DNA from 2 places in the Brevibacillus ruminantium genome. Region 2 is predicted to be linked to the other one. Evidence: riboswitches for the same ligand, from Rfam matches in the RefSeq annotation. Region 2 holds a riboswitch; the other holds the start of a gene.
What was found. A riboswitch is a leader RNA that binds a small molecule or an ion and turns the genes downstream of it on or off. The one in region 2 is predicted to bind cyclic di-GMP.

Region 1 (7,680 bases), 430 kb from region 2:
AGCTGCAAAAACGATCCGGAACACTGAATGCGAGAAACAGCGCGGACAAAGAGGGATACCGCTTGGGGAAAAGTCAATGAAATACCGTACCTTTATGACAACCCTTGCCCTTTTTCTCTTCTCCTTTCATCTTGGTATCGTCATTATTTCAGTTACAACCTTCAAAGATACCGTTCGACGAGCAGAAGAGAGGAGCTTGAGCGAACATTATTTTATCACCTCAGCGCTTATCAAGGATTTTCAAGCGGTGGAAAGCCGGGGAACGGAGATTGACGGCTCTTTGGGCTCGCTGCTCCAGCCATACAGCTATCTGTCGGGAGATAAAAAAGTGAAGCTGGCGCTGTACAAGGGCAATCAGCTCGTCTATTCCAGCGGGCAGGAGCTCACAGGGCCGAGCAATATAGGGGAGCCGCCAGAGAACGGCAATCGTCTGGTATCGATTCAAAAAGCAGAGGGGCGCACCTATGTCATGGTGTCGGGAAAGCTTCCAGAGCCCTATGAGGTTTATACCTTGGTCTACCTTTTTGATACGAGCGAAGCCATCACTGCCTGGGAACAGATGAAAAACATGCTCTTCGTTGCGGGACTGCTTCTCTCCTGTCTGTTTGCTTGCGGCCTTTTGATCTTGTTGAATCGGATCTTCCAGCCGCTCGCGCAGATTTCTCAAACCTCCCGCAATATCGCAGCAGGTGCCTATGAGACCAGACTTCCGGTATCCGGTCATGATGAGCTTTCGGAAATGGCACAGAGCTTCAATCATATGGCGGAAGAAATTCAAAGTCAGATACACCAGCTGGCAAAAGCGGCAGAACAGAAGCAGCAATTTGTCGATAATCTGGCCCACGAACTCCGGACTCCTCTGACCGCGATATACGGATATGCGGAATATATCCAGAAAGTCGCCCGTACTGAGGAGGACAAACTGTTTGCAACAAACTACATCATGTCAGAAAGTCGCAGGCTTCAGAATATCGCGTATCGTTTGCTGGATTTAGCAACGCTTCGTGAAAATAAGCTGGAGCAAAGTCGCGTCCGAATGGAAGAGCTCGTTGGCGGAGTTGAGCGAGCGATGTCGATAAAGGCTGCTGAACGGAATGTCCAGATTCGCTATGAGTGCCGCTTCGATACGTTGTTTTGCGACCCTGATCTGATGCATATCCTGCTCGTCAACTTGATTGACAATGCACTGAAAGCATGTCATCCCGGTGGACTCATCCAGCTTGTCGCTGATCTGGAGAATGGTCATCAGGTGATCGCGGTCCAGGATAATGGAAAGGGGATGACGGAGGAACATCTCGCCCATATTACCGAGGCATTTTATCGGGTAGATCCTTCCCGCAGTCGAGCGGGCGGCGGAGCGGGCTTGGGTTTGAGCCTTTGCCAGCAAATCGCGGACAATCACGGGGCAAAGCTGAGCTTTTCATCTGAGCCGGGTAAAGGTACTACCGCCAAAATAACGTTTGCCATCCGTTCCTGATCTGTCACGCTGTTTTAGGAATCCCAAGGCAAAAACGATCCCCAGACGAAATATGGGGATCGTTTTTGCCTTGGGAAACACCCTGTTCAGAAATCATTCAGCGTGAAGATTTAAAATAGGATGTCTTACTCATTAGGATTTTGATGGTAGATAGAAAGGGTGTATATTTAACTATGACAAATACTCCCGCCAGTTGAGTTTCAGAGGCGGCAGGACGGGGGATGGTTTTTCTTCAGGTATTTCACCTGATGAGTCAGATTGAACATTGGAAAGCCGGGTGAATGGAATTGCATCATCAGATACATGGAACCTATGACAATTTGCTGGTTATCCTGTCTTACTTAATCGCTGTCACTGCTTCTTATTCCGCTTTGAACCTGGCGGGAAGAGTAAATATGAGCAAAGGAAGACACAGGCTGCTTTGGCTGATCTTTGGAGCTGCCTCCATGGGGCTGGGCATCTGGTCCATGCATTTCGTCGGAATGCTGGCGCTCACTTTGCCCATAAAGGTTTATTACAATATCGAGCTGGTTGTCGTATCCGTACTCCTGGCGGTTCTGGTGTCAGGGATTGCTCTGCTGACGGTAACGAGAAATGAACTGGGATTCAAAGAGCTGATCTCTGCCGGTATCCTTATGGCAGCCGGAATATCGGGCATGCACTATACAGGAATGGCAGCAATGATTATCGGGATTACCTATGATCCATACATCGTCGCATTGTCCATCGTCATTGCGGCAACTGCCTCACTCGCAGCCCTGTGGCTTCTGTTTTATTTTCGCAAAGATCAATCTCGCTTTGCCTATCTGTACAAACTGGGGAGCGCGCTTATTATGGGAGCCGCGATTGCGGGTATGCATTATACAGGAATGTATGCCGCACAGTTTCATACTGATGGGTTCATCCCGGGCAGTACAGATATGAATATTGAGACGGAAACCCTGGCTTATATCATCGTGGTTGCCACCTTTCTGCTCCTCGGTGTCACCTTGTTTGGCGTATTTATCAACAAGCGCTTTTCTCAAAAGGATTCCGTGATTCAGGAGAATGAAAGCTGGTATCTCTCTTTGTATCAAAATATTGAATACGGCATTATTTCGATTAATACGGAAGGTACGATCATGAACATGAATCCTGCCGTCGCGATGATTGGGGGATTTCGGACAGAAGAATACATCAACCGGCACATTTCCGAAATCGGACGAATGATTGCAGAGGAAGAGCAGGAAAAAACGAACCAAAACAATTTTGAGACGGCCATAATACGACCGGACGGCAAACGTGTCGAACTGAGTGTTATCAAAGTGCCTGTGGAAATTCAAGATGAAGTGGTTGGTAGTCATATCATCATAAAGGATATAACGGAAGAGAATAAAGTGAAAGAGAAAATCAAACATCAGGCGTATCATGATGATTTGACAGGCTTGCCGAATCGAAGAAAATTTAACGAGATTCTCACCCAAGCCATTGAGCAGTATGAGCAGGACAAGACTTCCTACTTTGCCGTCATGATGTTGGATATCGATCGCTTTAAAATGATAAACGACTCTCTCGGACACACATACGGCGATATTTTTTTGCAAGGCGTAAGCGATCGAATCACGAAGAGTGCAGAAGGGTACAAAGCGACAGTTGCCCGCCTGGGCGGAGATGAATTTACCATTATCTGCGAGACGGATGCGGATGGAACAGAGGCTCAGAGTTTGGCTGAACAGATTATCAGCGCGCTGAAGGTTCCTTTCCATTTGAAAGATAGCGAGTTTTACATCTCGGCAAGTATCGGTACAGCCTTGTTCCCCGTGCATGGAAAGGATTCAGTTGAACTGCTGAAAAAAGCAGATGCAGCTATGTATGAAGTGAAAAAGCAAGGCAAAAACGGCCATCAATTTTACACGCCGGAGCTTGAAGACCAACTGATCACAAACATTGAACTGGAAACGGATTTGCGGAAAGCGATCGAACGCAACGAACTGGTCGTCTACTATCAACCTCAATTTCATGCGGAAAATAACCGGATGATTGGCGTAGAAGCACTGGTGAGATGGAACCATCCGACAAAAGGGATGCTGTCACCGGGCTTGTTTATTCCCATCGCGGAAGAGACGGGCATGATTTTTGAGATTGGGACATGGGTTTTACGTGAAGCGTGCAGACAAATGAAGCTGTGGCATGAGCACGGAGGTCCATTGATTCCGGTTTCGGTAAACTTGTCTTCTCAGCAATTTCATCAGTCGAACCTGGTAGCGTACATCAAAAATATTCTGGAGGAAACCGGACTGGAACCCAAATATTTGGAGTTGGAAATCACGGAGAGCATGATGATGGACCCTGCCGTCTCGATCAGTATCCTGCAGGAGCTGAACAAAATCGGGATTCGGATCAGCCTGGATGACTTTGGCACGGGATACAGCTCCCTTAGCTATTTGAAAAAGTTCCCGATCCACAAATTGAAGATTGACCGATCCTTTATCACCGATATTTCCATAAGCAATAGCGATAAAGCGATTGTGGCTACCATTATCTCCATGGCCCAGAATCTAAAATTGGATGTGATTGCGGAGGGCATCGAAACAAAGGATCAGCTTGACGTTCTTACGAAAAATGACTGCAAGGAAATTCAAGGCTACTATTTCAGCAAGCCATTGTCAGCGGAGGAAGTGGAAAAGTCATTTTTCGAGCCATCCAGAATAAAGGGCTTGTAAACGGAAGTTCCAAATTTTAAAACGTATGGAAAACAATTGAAAATGAAGGTAAAATGAGGAGAATCTCATTCTGGCTGCAACAGTAGTGCTAGCGATATTCGTCGTATTGCGAATGTTCATTCCAATCATAGTGTGAAGGGGGCATAACGATTGTTGATTTCTGTTGTCCGGCCAGTAGGGGAGAAGTAACGTTTGGATCGTAGAGGGGAGAGGGCCTTGAAAGCAATTATTGTGGATGATGAGCGGCTTGCTTTAAAGAAAATGGAGAATCTGCTGCGCGAACAAGTGGACTTGGACGGCCGTATCGAGTTGATCGGTACATACAATAATGCGCACGCAGCCTTGGAAGCAGCCAGACGGGAAGAGGTGGACCTGGCTTTTTTGGATATCGAGATGCCGGAGATTAACGGCTTTGAATTAGCCGAGCAACTGCTGAAGATTCACCCCTGTCTTTCGATTATCTTTGTAACCGCTTATCAGGAATATGCAGTCAAAGCATTTGAAATGAACGCGCTTGATTATTTGATGAAGCCTGTCCATCACAGCAGGTTGACCGTGACCCTGCAGCGATTTATGGCCTCCAAAGAAAAAACAGCAAGAAGCACCGAGGAAGCCAAAAAAGCGATGCTCTGCTGCATGCAAAGATTACATTATCAGGATACGCAGGGAAGGACACAGTCGTTCCCGTGGAAAACACTGAAGGCACCGGAGCTCTTTGCTTATCTCGTGTTTCATCGGGATAAAACGGTGAGTAAACAGATTCTGATCGATTTGCTGTGGCCCGACTATGACACCGAGAGAGCGACCACTCAGCTGCATACGGCCATCTACCAGATTCGGAAGATCATCAAGACGGCTGGGCTCGAATTGTCGATCAAGTATATGGATGAAGGGTATCGCTTGGTCTGGGGAGAGGAAAAGCTGGATGTGGACGAGTGGGAAAACGGTGTGCGCCAGGCTCCACCTGTTATGCCTGAGACACTGGATCAGCATCTGGCGATCATGGCATTATACACCGGCAACTACCTGGAAGAGCATCGATACATCTGGGCGGACTACGAGCAGGAACGGATGCGCTTGATCTGGCTGCAGCATGTCAAGCAAATCGCGGAGTGCTTCAAAACGCTTGGACGACATACCGAGGCCATCATGCTGTATCAAAAGATCAGGGAAACTTGCCCCGATCTGGAGGATGGGTATTTTGAGCTGATGAAAATGTATGCGGCGATGAATCATCAGGGTGAGGTCAGGAAACAATTTCAACTCATTTCAAACAGGTTGAAAGAGGAGTTTGACGTTTCGCCCAGCAAAGAATTGATCGATTGGTATGAGCAGTGGAAACCGGGGATGAAAGAGTAAGGGAATCGGGGGAGGGGAGCGAACAAACGATGAAGACGAAACTCGTATCCACTCTGCTTATTCTTACCGGGATTGTGATTCTGTTTTTCCCGAAGCTGTCGGAGCTGTACTATGACTATCAGCAACAAAAGCTGGTCAGGGAATGGCAGAGCACCATGGAAAACATTCATAACGGGGATGAACCCGCACAAGCCATACAGGCAGCCACGAATACATCCGGTGACGTTCACGATGGTGACGTGCAACAGGAGGGAGCAAAAGAGTCCCAGGAGACAGAACTAGATTTCAGCAGTTATCCCGGCATGGAAGGCATCCTGATGATCGAAAAAATCAATTTGAAACTGCCGATTCTGCATGGCGCCACCGATAAAAATATGAAAACGACCGTCGCCAGTATCGCCAATACCGGGAAGGCCGGAGAGATCGGTAACTATGCGATAGCCGGACATCGCAACTACACGTATGGACGAAACTTTAACCGGCTGGATGAATTGGAGCAAAGCGATACGATCATCGTAGATAGCGGAGAAGGCCAGTTTGAATATACGGTCACAGAGAAGCTGTATGTAAAGCCGGAAGAAGTCTGGGTGTTGGAGGCAAATAACGTCGATCGAGAAATCACGCTGATCACCTGCCATCCCATGGAAAACCCGACGCATCGGCTGATTATCAAAGGCAAAGTCATTGATGGTCAGAAAAATGTCGAATAAGAGAGAGAAAAGAGATTCACATTTTGGACGAGCTGTATTACACTGGAAGTAGAAAATAAAAAAATACATCGGATAACTTTCAACCGATAAAGGCAAATCTAATGAAAATTAGAGACGCAAAGCTATAGGGCCTTCCTTAATTTGATTAAGATGGCAGCCAGTTACCGAAAGGAGAGTTTTTTTTATGTTCAAAAAACGCCTTGTGATGATGATGTCTGCTGTTTGTCTCTTGACTGCTCCCATGACGGCGCTGGCCGGTCCATCCACATCGCGTATTGATGCAAGCGAAGCGAGCAAAGGAATTGTAAAAATCGAAAAAGATCCTCAGAAACAAACAATCGAAAAAATTATGATCAGCAAAGGAAATCAACATTTTTATTACAGTGTCACCGACAACAACCGGTTTCCCCTGCAGTTGGGGGATGGTAAATATACAGTCACGCTGCTGGAAAACGTAGCAGGCAGCAACAAATATAGAATGGTAGAAAACAAAGAAGTAATCCGAAACGCTACTGACGAACAGACGGTTTTTCTTCAGCCGATTCAGATGATTTACTGGAACGACCAAATGAAGGCAATCACTAAAGCCAGGGAGCTGACCCAGGGCTTGCAGAGTGACAAAGACAAGATTGCAGCCGTTTACAATTTCATGATTCATAACATCAGCTACGACTTCGAGAAAGCCCAGCAGGTCACCAATGATTATCTCCCCTCGATTGAAGCGACGATGAACGAATCAAAAGGGATTTGTTATGATTACTCAGCGCTATTTGCCGCCATGCTTCGCAGCCAGGGAATTCCCACCAAGCTGATAATGGGCCGCAAACATGATATCAATCAATATCATGCCTGGAACGAGGTTTACCTGAAGGATACCAATGAATGGGTCTTTATCGATACGACCTATGATGCGGCTATGGTAAAAGGCGATACAAAACCGCTGATGATCAAAAATCGTCAAGATTATGTAACGGAAAAACAATTTTAGATCCCAAGTGTGAAAGCAACAACCGCTCAATCTCCATGAAGGAGGTGGGCGGTTTTTTGGCGTCTCGGATATTCAGAATAGATTCAGTTTGATCCTATATAGTTTCCTTGATACACACCGAGCAGGTCGACAGCCAGAGAAAATACATCCCGATGCCAATCGCGCATGGGGAATGGAAAGGAGAGGGGCAGCAGATAAAGAGAGAATCGGTCCAGTTAGCGCCGGAAAAAAGTGAGCTCCGCACAAGGGCCAGCTTGCGATCCGGGACGTTTGCTGATTGGTGTGCTGTGCGAAACGTGCAAGTGAGACAATGGAAAAGGTGGGGTGAAGTTTCCAAGGATGAGGGAACTTAGAAAAGCGTATTATATTTTCATGGTGGCAGCGTTATTTCTGAACCTGTTCTTACCTACTTCATTGGCATTGGCGAATGGAAAGGGAAGCGTG
Region 2 (7,680 bases):
AACAGACCTTCCAACTGCTCGCAGCCGAAATCAAAAAAGAGCATCGCCACTCCTTTCACAGCCGGATGGTCTACTTCAGCCTGCTGATCTGGCCTGTCGTCATGTTTGTCACGGCGTATTACTCCTTCGCGCCGTTTCGCATGGGAGCCGACAGCCCGCTCGCCCGCTTCGTCGCCCCCGATCAGCTTCCGCTCTTTCTGTTGACCGGTTATCTGGGGTATATCTTTTTCTGGTGTCTGGTCCAATCTGCTTGGCAGATGAGCTTCGAAAGACAGGCGGGCACGATGGAAATGATCTTTATCAGTCCGGTGAACCGGCTTGTCTTCATCTACGGACGCTCTCTTTCCTCTCTCCTCGAAGGCGTCTGGCTGTTTTTTACCTTTGCCCTGCTCGCCGTGGTGCTTGTCGGCGGTATCCAGATCAGCGGCTGGTGGGCGATTCCGCTCTCCTTTTTGATTCTGCTCAGCTCGGCTGTGGTCTGGGGCGGTTTTCTCAGCGTTTTGTTTCTCTTTTCGCGAGATGCCAGCTTTTTGTACACGGTATTGGATGAACCGATGCTGATTTTTTCCGGCGTCAGACTCCCGCCGCTCGCCTTTCCCTTTTGGGCGAAGCTGCTCTCCTTTTGCTTTCCGCTCACCTATGCGCTTGATCTGATCCGCGCTTTGCTGATGAAAGGCTCCGGTCTGACGGAGCTGGCGCAGGAGCTTTTCCTGTTGGCCGGCGTACTGTCGCTATTGGTGGCAGCATCCGTCTTTTTGTTAAAAAGGGCAGAGCGGCATATGAAGCGCACAGGCAATATGGTCCTTTATTAATCTGTAGATGTTCCAGTAAAGTCAGGACAGTGGTTCCAAATGCTTCAGAAACAAAACCCGGTCATGCCCTTTTCCATCGTAATTGGTGGTGACGGGGACGCCGTCTACCTCGCCATCTCCCATTTCCACCTGAAATCCCATGCGGGTGTGAAAGGCGATCGACACTTTATTCACCGGAGAGGTTACGCATCGGACTGTCCTGCACCCTTTCCGCTTTACTTTCTCAAAAAACAATTCGTACAACTGCTTGGCGATCCCGTCTTTTCGATACGCGGGGTGAACACCGACAAAGTGGATATAGGCCTGGTTTGGGTCCGTCTGCGAAACAAGCCCGATCAAAAAGCCGAGCAATTCGCCCTCCTTTTCCATGACCAGACTGGTGTCCTGAAAATGCTGAAAAAAGAGCTTGGGGAGCATGTCGGCCATCTGCCGTCCTCCCCACCAGTCATTAATCACTGAAATCACTGGTACATAGTCGCTTTCACGTACATGCCGGATGTTCATGGGATTCCCCCTCTTTTTCTCGCCGAGATTATCACAGCCGAGGCTATTTTCGTATGGTTTCATTGTGCTTTTTCTCCTTTTTTGATACATTCTTTTGAATCATTCGAATGGAAAATCTGCGAACGACCCGAGGAGATTTACTGCGAAACAAGCGGGAAAGGCCATTCGGATAGCAACCATGCTTATTCTACCACGAAATGGAAGCAGAAATTGACGATCTGATGATTTCATCCCCCGCCCTGTGGACAAGCCATTAGAAAATGTTTATATTATAAGAGAGAGCGATACCCATAATTTCCCTTCACATTGAGAATATACCTATACACATCATTGAGGAAACGATGATCTGCCGTTTGTACGTGGGCACTTGAATGGCGGGGAGTAAGTAGTGCAACCGACCCTAATCTTCCTGATAGGGTCGGTTTTGATTTTACATGGCAAAAAATTGAAAAATAGGAACACTGGGGGCAAACAATGAACCTGTTTACGAAAAAGCCAAAGTCATGGAAAAACTATTTGGAGTATTCCCATTCGACAAATATCACCCAAGTGGAAGATCACATTCAGGAACGCCTGGCTTTTATGGGGATCACCCAGGACACACTGGATGCGATCAGAGAAGCTTCCCACGTGATTGCGCCGCATAAGTCTGAGATGATCGACCAGTTTTATGCATCGATCACCTCTGTGGAGCATCTCCAGCAGTTGATCCAGATCAATTCTACTGTGGACCGGCTGCGCAAGACCATGGTGCGCTATCTGGATCAATTCCTGCAGGCCCGGATTGACCATGAGTATGTCATGAACAGAGTTACTATCGGACAAGTTCATAGCCGCATTCATCTGACAGCCGAGCATTTCATTTCCGCTCACCATTTGCTCATTCAGGCCATGACTTCGATTCTCATGGAAAAATGGCATCATCGCCCCGATCAAATGATGCGGGCTGTACTGGCTGTGCAGAAGCTGGCCGCATTCGATCAGCAGCTGATCGTGGAAATCTATATGGAAGAAACGTTTAAATCCTTCCTCTTCGGAGTCTCCGACATGCTTAATCACATGACCCAACTGGACACAACAAAGCAACTCATTACTGTGATGGATCAGCAGATCGAGGAGTGTCATAGTGTGACGGCCGCGACAGAGGAAATGAGCGCCTCCATCCAAGAGGTCGCCAACCACGCGGTCAAAGTAGCTGAGGTAACGGACGAGGCCGTTCAATCCGCCGAACAAAGCAAAGAAGTCATCAACAGAGCGCTGGAGGATATCCAAAAGGTTGGTCACGTCTATACCGAAGTTGCTCAACAAGTCCAGCGACTTCACCAAGATATCGGCTTGAACCAGGACGTTATTAAAATCATCCGGGACATCGCCGAACAAACCAATCTGCTCGCACTCAATGCCAGCATCGAGGCGGCCAGGGCCGGAGAGCATGGACGAGGTTTTTCCGTGGTCGCGACTGAGGTGCGAAAGCTCGCTGAGCATACCAAAGAACAGATTTCCCGGATTACAGCCAATATGGAGTCGTTGCAGGAAGTATCCCATCAGGTCATGCAACAAATTGGCGAGACCGGAAAACTGGTGGGCCAGAGCGTCCATGATGCACAATCGGCCGATTCTGCTCTGGAAAAGATTGTGGACGCGATGCAGGGGCTCAGTCAATCCACCTCCCAGATTGCCGCCATGACGGAGGAGCAGTCTTCCACGGTGATGGATATCGCCGAACGCAACTCCACTATTTTTGATTTGAGCACGCATTCGCAGGAGATCTCAAAAGAGACTGCCAAAATTATTTTGGAACTCAGCAGATACATGGATGATTATCGGCAAAGCTTTTTTTCAATCAACGTCAAGTTCTCTTCCAAGGATATTGTCCGCGTAGCGAAAACCGACCACCTGCTGTGGAAGTGGAGAATCTACAACATGCTGCTGGGATTGGAAACATTGAACTCCAACCAGGTCGCCTCACACCATGCTTGCCGGTTGGGAACCTGGTACTATGGAGATTTGCCTGACCAAGTCAAAGGTCATCCCGTATTTGCACAGCTCGAGGAGCCTCACAAAGCCGTGCACACCTATGCCAAACAAGCGGTGCAGTGCTATGAAGAAGACAATATCGCCGGGGCGCAGGCAGCCTTTGAACAGCTTCAACTCGCCTCCAGCCAGGTGATCTCGCTGCTGACGGAATTGGAGGCAGCCGTGTAGGTATTTTTTTCCTTGAAACAAGAAAAAACAAGCCTCCAGCGCACCTTCTGCAAGGTCAGCGTGGGGGCTTGTTTCTTCCAAGGGGATCAGCCAGCCGCTACAGCATCTTCTCCATCATCGTAAACGACCTTCTACAGAAGAGGATGGGGAGCTTTTTCGCTTTGGCCTGACTTTTGACGTGATAGGACAGATTGTGATTGACGAAGTCGGTAAACACTACGATCATTTTTGTGTCTGACGGGATGTTCACTTTGTATTGCGAATGCTTTCTCCCCGTGACATGGTAAATTTGCTGATAACCTCGATCATGCAGCAGATCGGTGATATTGCCTAAACGGTCTCCTCCAATAACCAGAACGGCTGACATTAGCTTCTCCCCTCCTTGTACAGGAAACCTCCTGATGCTTCAGCAGGTTATCTTTTTAATACCGAGTATTTAGATAGGTTTTTGTTTAATTATAGGAAGAGAAACGTTATCTGTCAACTTTGTGGTAGTTTCCATGCTTGGGTAACGTGCTACGTGGCCATAGCGAGAAGAATCATGGTTCCCTGCTTGGCTCCGTACTCCGCCCGCAAGGGAGGGTTCACTGTCCGCTCCACAGCGGCTGGCGGGGGTCCGCAAAAGCAGTAGCGCTTCGTGGTCATCCCAAGGTTGCGTCCCTTTTTCCCGCCATCCACTGCTCCGCTGAGTGGGGCTTCACAGTCGCACCGCAGGGAACCATGATTCTTCTCCGGACATTTGCTTCTCCGCGGAATCTTAATGATGAAAAAAGAAGGTAATACCAAGCGCTAAAAAAACAAATTAATTTTGTTTAAAAAACCTAGTGCCTTTCGGTCAGCAGATCAAACACTAAAGAAACGTTACATCCATTTTTTACATTTCATTGAATTAGAAATCATTTAATTTTCATCTGTGAAAGAGCCAAGAACTTAACCGATCAACGTTGTATCATAATATTACTTTCAACGTTTTTGATCTGTGTAGTCTATCTTTGTTTCTATCTTTGCTTTTCATCATCGATTCACCCACAATTCTTTTATCAGCACCGGTATCGCGAAGAAGCATGTTTCCCTGCGGTGCGACTGTGGAGCCCTTGCTCAGCGGAGGGGTGATTCGCGGGAAAAAGGAGCGCAACTTTGGGATGACCTCGGAGCGATGCGGCTTTTGCGTCTCCCCCGCGAATCGCCCTGGAGCGGACAGTGTATACCCCCCTTGCGGGCGGAATACGGAGCTGAGCAGGGAAACATGCTTCTCCACCACAGCCCCGCTCCCAAACGTAAAAAAAGCCCGCGCAAGCAAGGAACTTTGCTCACACGGGCAATTACAACGGATGTATGATCTATTGTTTCTATCAAAATTCAATCAAAAAGCGCGCTCGTACTGCTTCGGAACGGCTGGCTCCCCTCGGAGACTTTTGATTGCATGAAGCGCCCAGTAAGGATCGCGGAGCATAGCGCGCCCGATCGCGACCAGATCGGCATCTCCATTCCCCAGCGTGGCTGCTGCCAGATGCGGATCATCCAGAATGCCGACCGCGATGACAGGAACATTCAACGCTTCCTTGATCGCGCGAGCCATCGGCACCTGATAGCCGGGATGAATGCCGGGTTTGCCTGCAGAACCGATGGGCCCCTCTCCGCCGCTGGTGATATGGAAGAGATCGACGCCAGCTTCCTGATAACGGCGGCACAGCTCCGTGCTGTAGTCCAGCCCGTAGCCTCCGTCCACATACTCTACGGCTGATACGCGCATAATCAGCGGCATCTCTGGCGGCAATACGCTTTTCACCGCCTGGATCACTTCAATCCCGAACAGCGCCGGGTCTTGTCCGTACTCATCCTCGCGTCTGTTGGTCAGCGGAGAATGAAACTGATGAATCAGGTAGCCGTGCGCTCCGTGCAGCTCGATGGTATCCACCCCTGCTTCCACTGCCCGGCGTGCTGTGTCGCGGAACCTTTCCACCATCTCTTTTACTTCTGCGGTCGTCAGCTCGCGCGGCGTCTTGAACTTCTCATTAAAAGGGAGCGCAGACGGTGCGACCGGGACCTCGGCATCCTGGGCCTTGCGTCCGGCGTGGGCGATCTGGATGCCGATTTTCGCCCCGTATTTATGTACTTCGGAGATGATCCAGGCGAATGCGGGAATCTGCTCATCCGACCACAATCCCAGATCATAATCGGTAATCCGGCCATCCGGGTGGACATCCGTCATTTCCATAATGATCAGACCCGCTCCGCCTACGGCCCGGGATACGTAGTGAACAAAATGCCAATCGTTCGGCACGCCGTCCTTGGCTTCGACGGAATACTGGCACATCGGAGGCATGACAATGCGGTTTTTCAGTGTCAATCCCTTGAATTGAAATGGCGAATCCAGCTTGATGTTCGTCATAATTTGGCTCCAGCTCCTTCTCGAAATCCTTTCTTTCCGTTATCATCTCAAAACTTCCCGGGATACGCAAAGCCTCTCTGCACTTTCAGCTTTTGGAATCCAGGCTACCCGATACACTGACTTTCCCGCCTCTTACATTTAGGAGAAGAATATGAAATCCACTGTCTGCCGGGGCCTTATAAAAGATAAAACCCTTCAGGGGTACGACTCCACCTGAAGGGTTTCTGCTTCTTCGTCTCGTTAGGCTCTTGGGGCCGGACCGATATCTGGCCAGTTCCCGGTGCCCAACCAACGGTTTATTCCGGCATCGAGCCGATGTAATTGGATTGCGGACGAATAATCCGGTTATTGCTCGCCTGCTCCAGAACATGGGCGCTCCAGCCCACCACTCTGCTGACAGCAAAGGTCGGGGTAAAGAGGGAATCATCCAGTCCTACGGCACGCATCACGGCAGCAGCGAAAAACTCCACGTTGGTGTTCAGCTTGCGGCCCGGCTTGTATTCGTCCAGCAGCTTCAAGCCTACCTGCTCCACATGTGTCGCCAGATCAAACCACGGATCGTCTGCGGACAGCTCGGAGGCGACGACGCGCAGTGCTGTTGCGCGCGGGTCGATGGTTTTGTAGACGCGGTGTCCAAAGCCCATCAAACGGCCGCCGCTCTCCAGCTTGGCCCGGAGCCAAGGCTCAGCGTTTTCCTTGGTCCCAATCGCTTCGATCATCTCGGTAACTTCGGAAGGCGCTCCGCCGTGCAGCGGTCCCTTCAACGCACCGATCGCCGCCGTGATCGCGGAGATCAGATCCGACTGTGTGGAGCTGACAACACGGCCAGAGAAGGTAGAAGCGTTCATTCCATGCTCTTGTGTCAGGATCAGATAGGCATCCAATGCCCGTACATGAGCGGCAAGAGGCTCCGCGCCTTTCAGCATGTACAGGTAGTTGGCTGTATGACCCAGGTCCGTACGAGGAGAAAGAGGCTCCCGTCCAACGAGACGCGCATAGCGATGAGCAACGATCGTCGGCATTTTGGCCGTCAGGGAAATCACTTGTTCCAGGCTAGGCGGCCATGCATGGTCAGGAGTACCCAGCGCAGATACACCTGTCCGCAGAACACTCATCATGTCGACATCAGATGGAATCAAATCAAGAATGCCTTTGACATGAGCGGGAAGCTCCCGATTTGCTTTCAGCTTGTCTTGCAGCTCGGCCAATTCCCGTTCGCTGGGAAGATGACCGTACCACAACAGATAGGCTACCTCTTCAAACGTATGATGAATCGCCAAATCACGTGCCCAGTGACCGCGGTAAACCAGCAGGCCGTTGGTTCCATCGACCAGACTCAAATCTGTTTCCGCAACCGCAATTCCATCCAAACCAATTGCTAACGTATGTGTACTCATTGGTCGCCACTCCTTCATTCCTTATCTCTTCCTATAGTATATCGATTAAAAATCAACAGGTGAAATAAAAGAAACGACACTTTTTGATCATAAACTATAATTAATCATCTGCATGTCACTAATGAATCGGCGTCATCGGTGCGTACAGGCCCGCCAAAATGTCGGTAAATCCTTGTGCCGCCTCGCTGATGCCTGTTTTCGGTACCAACAGGTAAGAAGCTGCCTTGGGCATCAGCAGGCCCGGTGTTGGAAGTTCGATAAAACGGTTTTCAAACAGTTCACGGCTAATCGCGGAACGGGGCAAAAAAGAGACACCCAGCCCCTCCTCAATAAACCATTTGGTAATATCGACATGTGAAACGGCCATCGT

Region 1: another riboswitch for cyclic di-GMP. It lies ahead of NDK47_RS04740 (transglutaminase-like domain-containing protein); the one in region 2 lies ahead of NDK47_RS02775 (methyl-accepting chemotaxis protein).

The regions. Positions count from the first base shown of each region.
Region 1 covers NZ_CP098755.1:957,727-965,406, forward strand. Annotated here, with positions in the region: gene NDK47_RS04720 (sensor histidine kinase) at 77-1,477, shown strand; gene NDK47_RS04725 (EAL domain-containing protein) at 1,765-4,179, shown strand; gene NDK47_RS04730 (response regulator) at 4,396-5,538, shown strand; gene NDK47_RS04735 (class D sortase) at 5,568-6,248, shown strand; cyclic di-GMP riboswitch class I at 6,330-6,417, shown strand; gene NDK47_RS04740 (transglutaminase-like domain-containing protein) at 6,433-7,236, shown strand; gene NDK47_RS04745 (SpaA isopeptide-forming pilin-related protein) at 7,576-7,680, shown strand, end outside.
Region 2 covers NZ_CP098755.1:525,582-533,261, reverse strand. Annotated here, with positions in the region: gene NDK47_RS02785 (ABC transporter permease) at 1-812, shown strand, start outside; gene NDK47_RS02780 (GNAT family N-acetyltransferase) at 834-1,316, opposite strand; cyclic di-GMP riboswitch class II at 1,642-1,725, shown strand; gene NDK47_RS02775 (methyl-accepting chemotaxis protein) at 1,791-3,521, shown strand; gene NDK47_RS02770 (DUF2325 domain-containing protein) at 3,619-3,888, opposite strand; gene NDK47_RS27620 (hypothetical protein) at 4,038-4,166, opposite strand; gene NDK47_RS02765 (NADH:flavin oxidoreductase/NADH oxidase) at 4,885-5,913, opposite strand; gene NDK47_RS02760 (citrate synthase/methylcitrate synthase) at 6,210-7,310, opposite strand; gene NDK47_RS02755 (LysR family transcriptional regulator) at 7,429-7,680, opposite strand, start outside.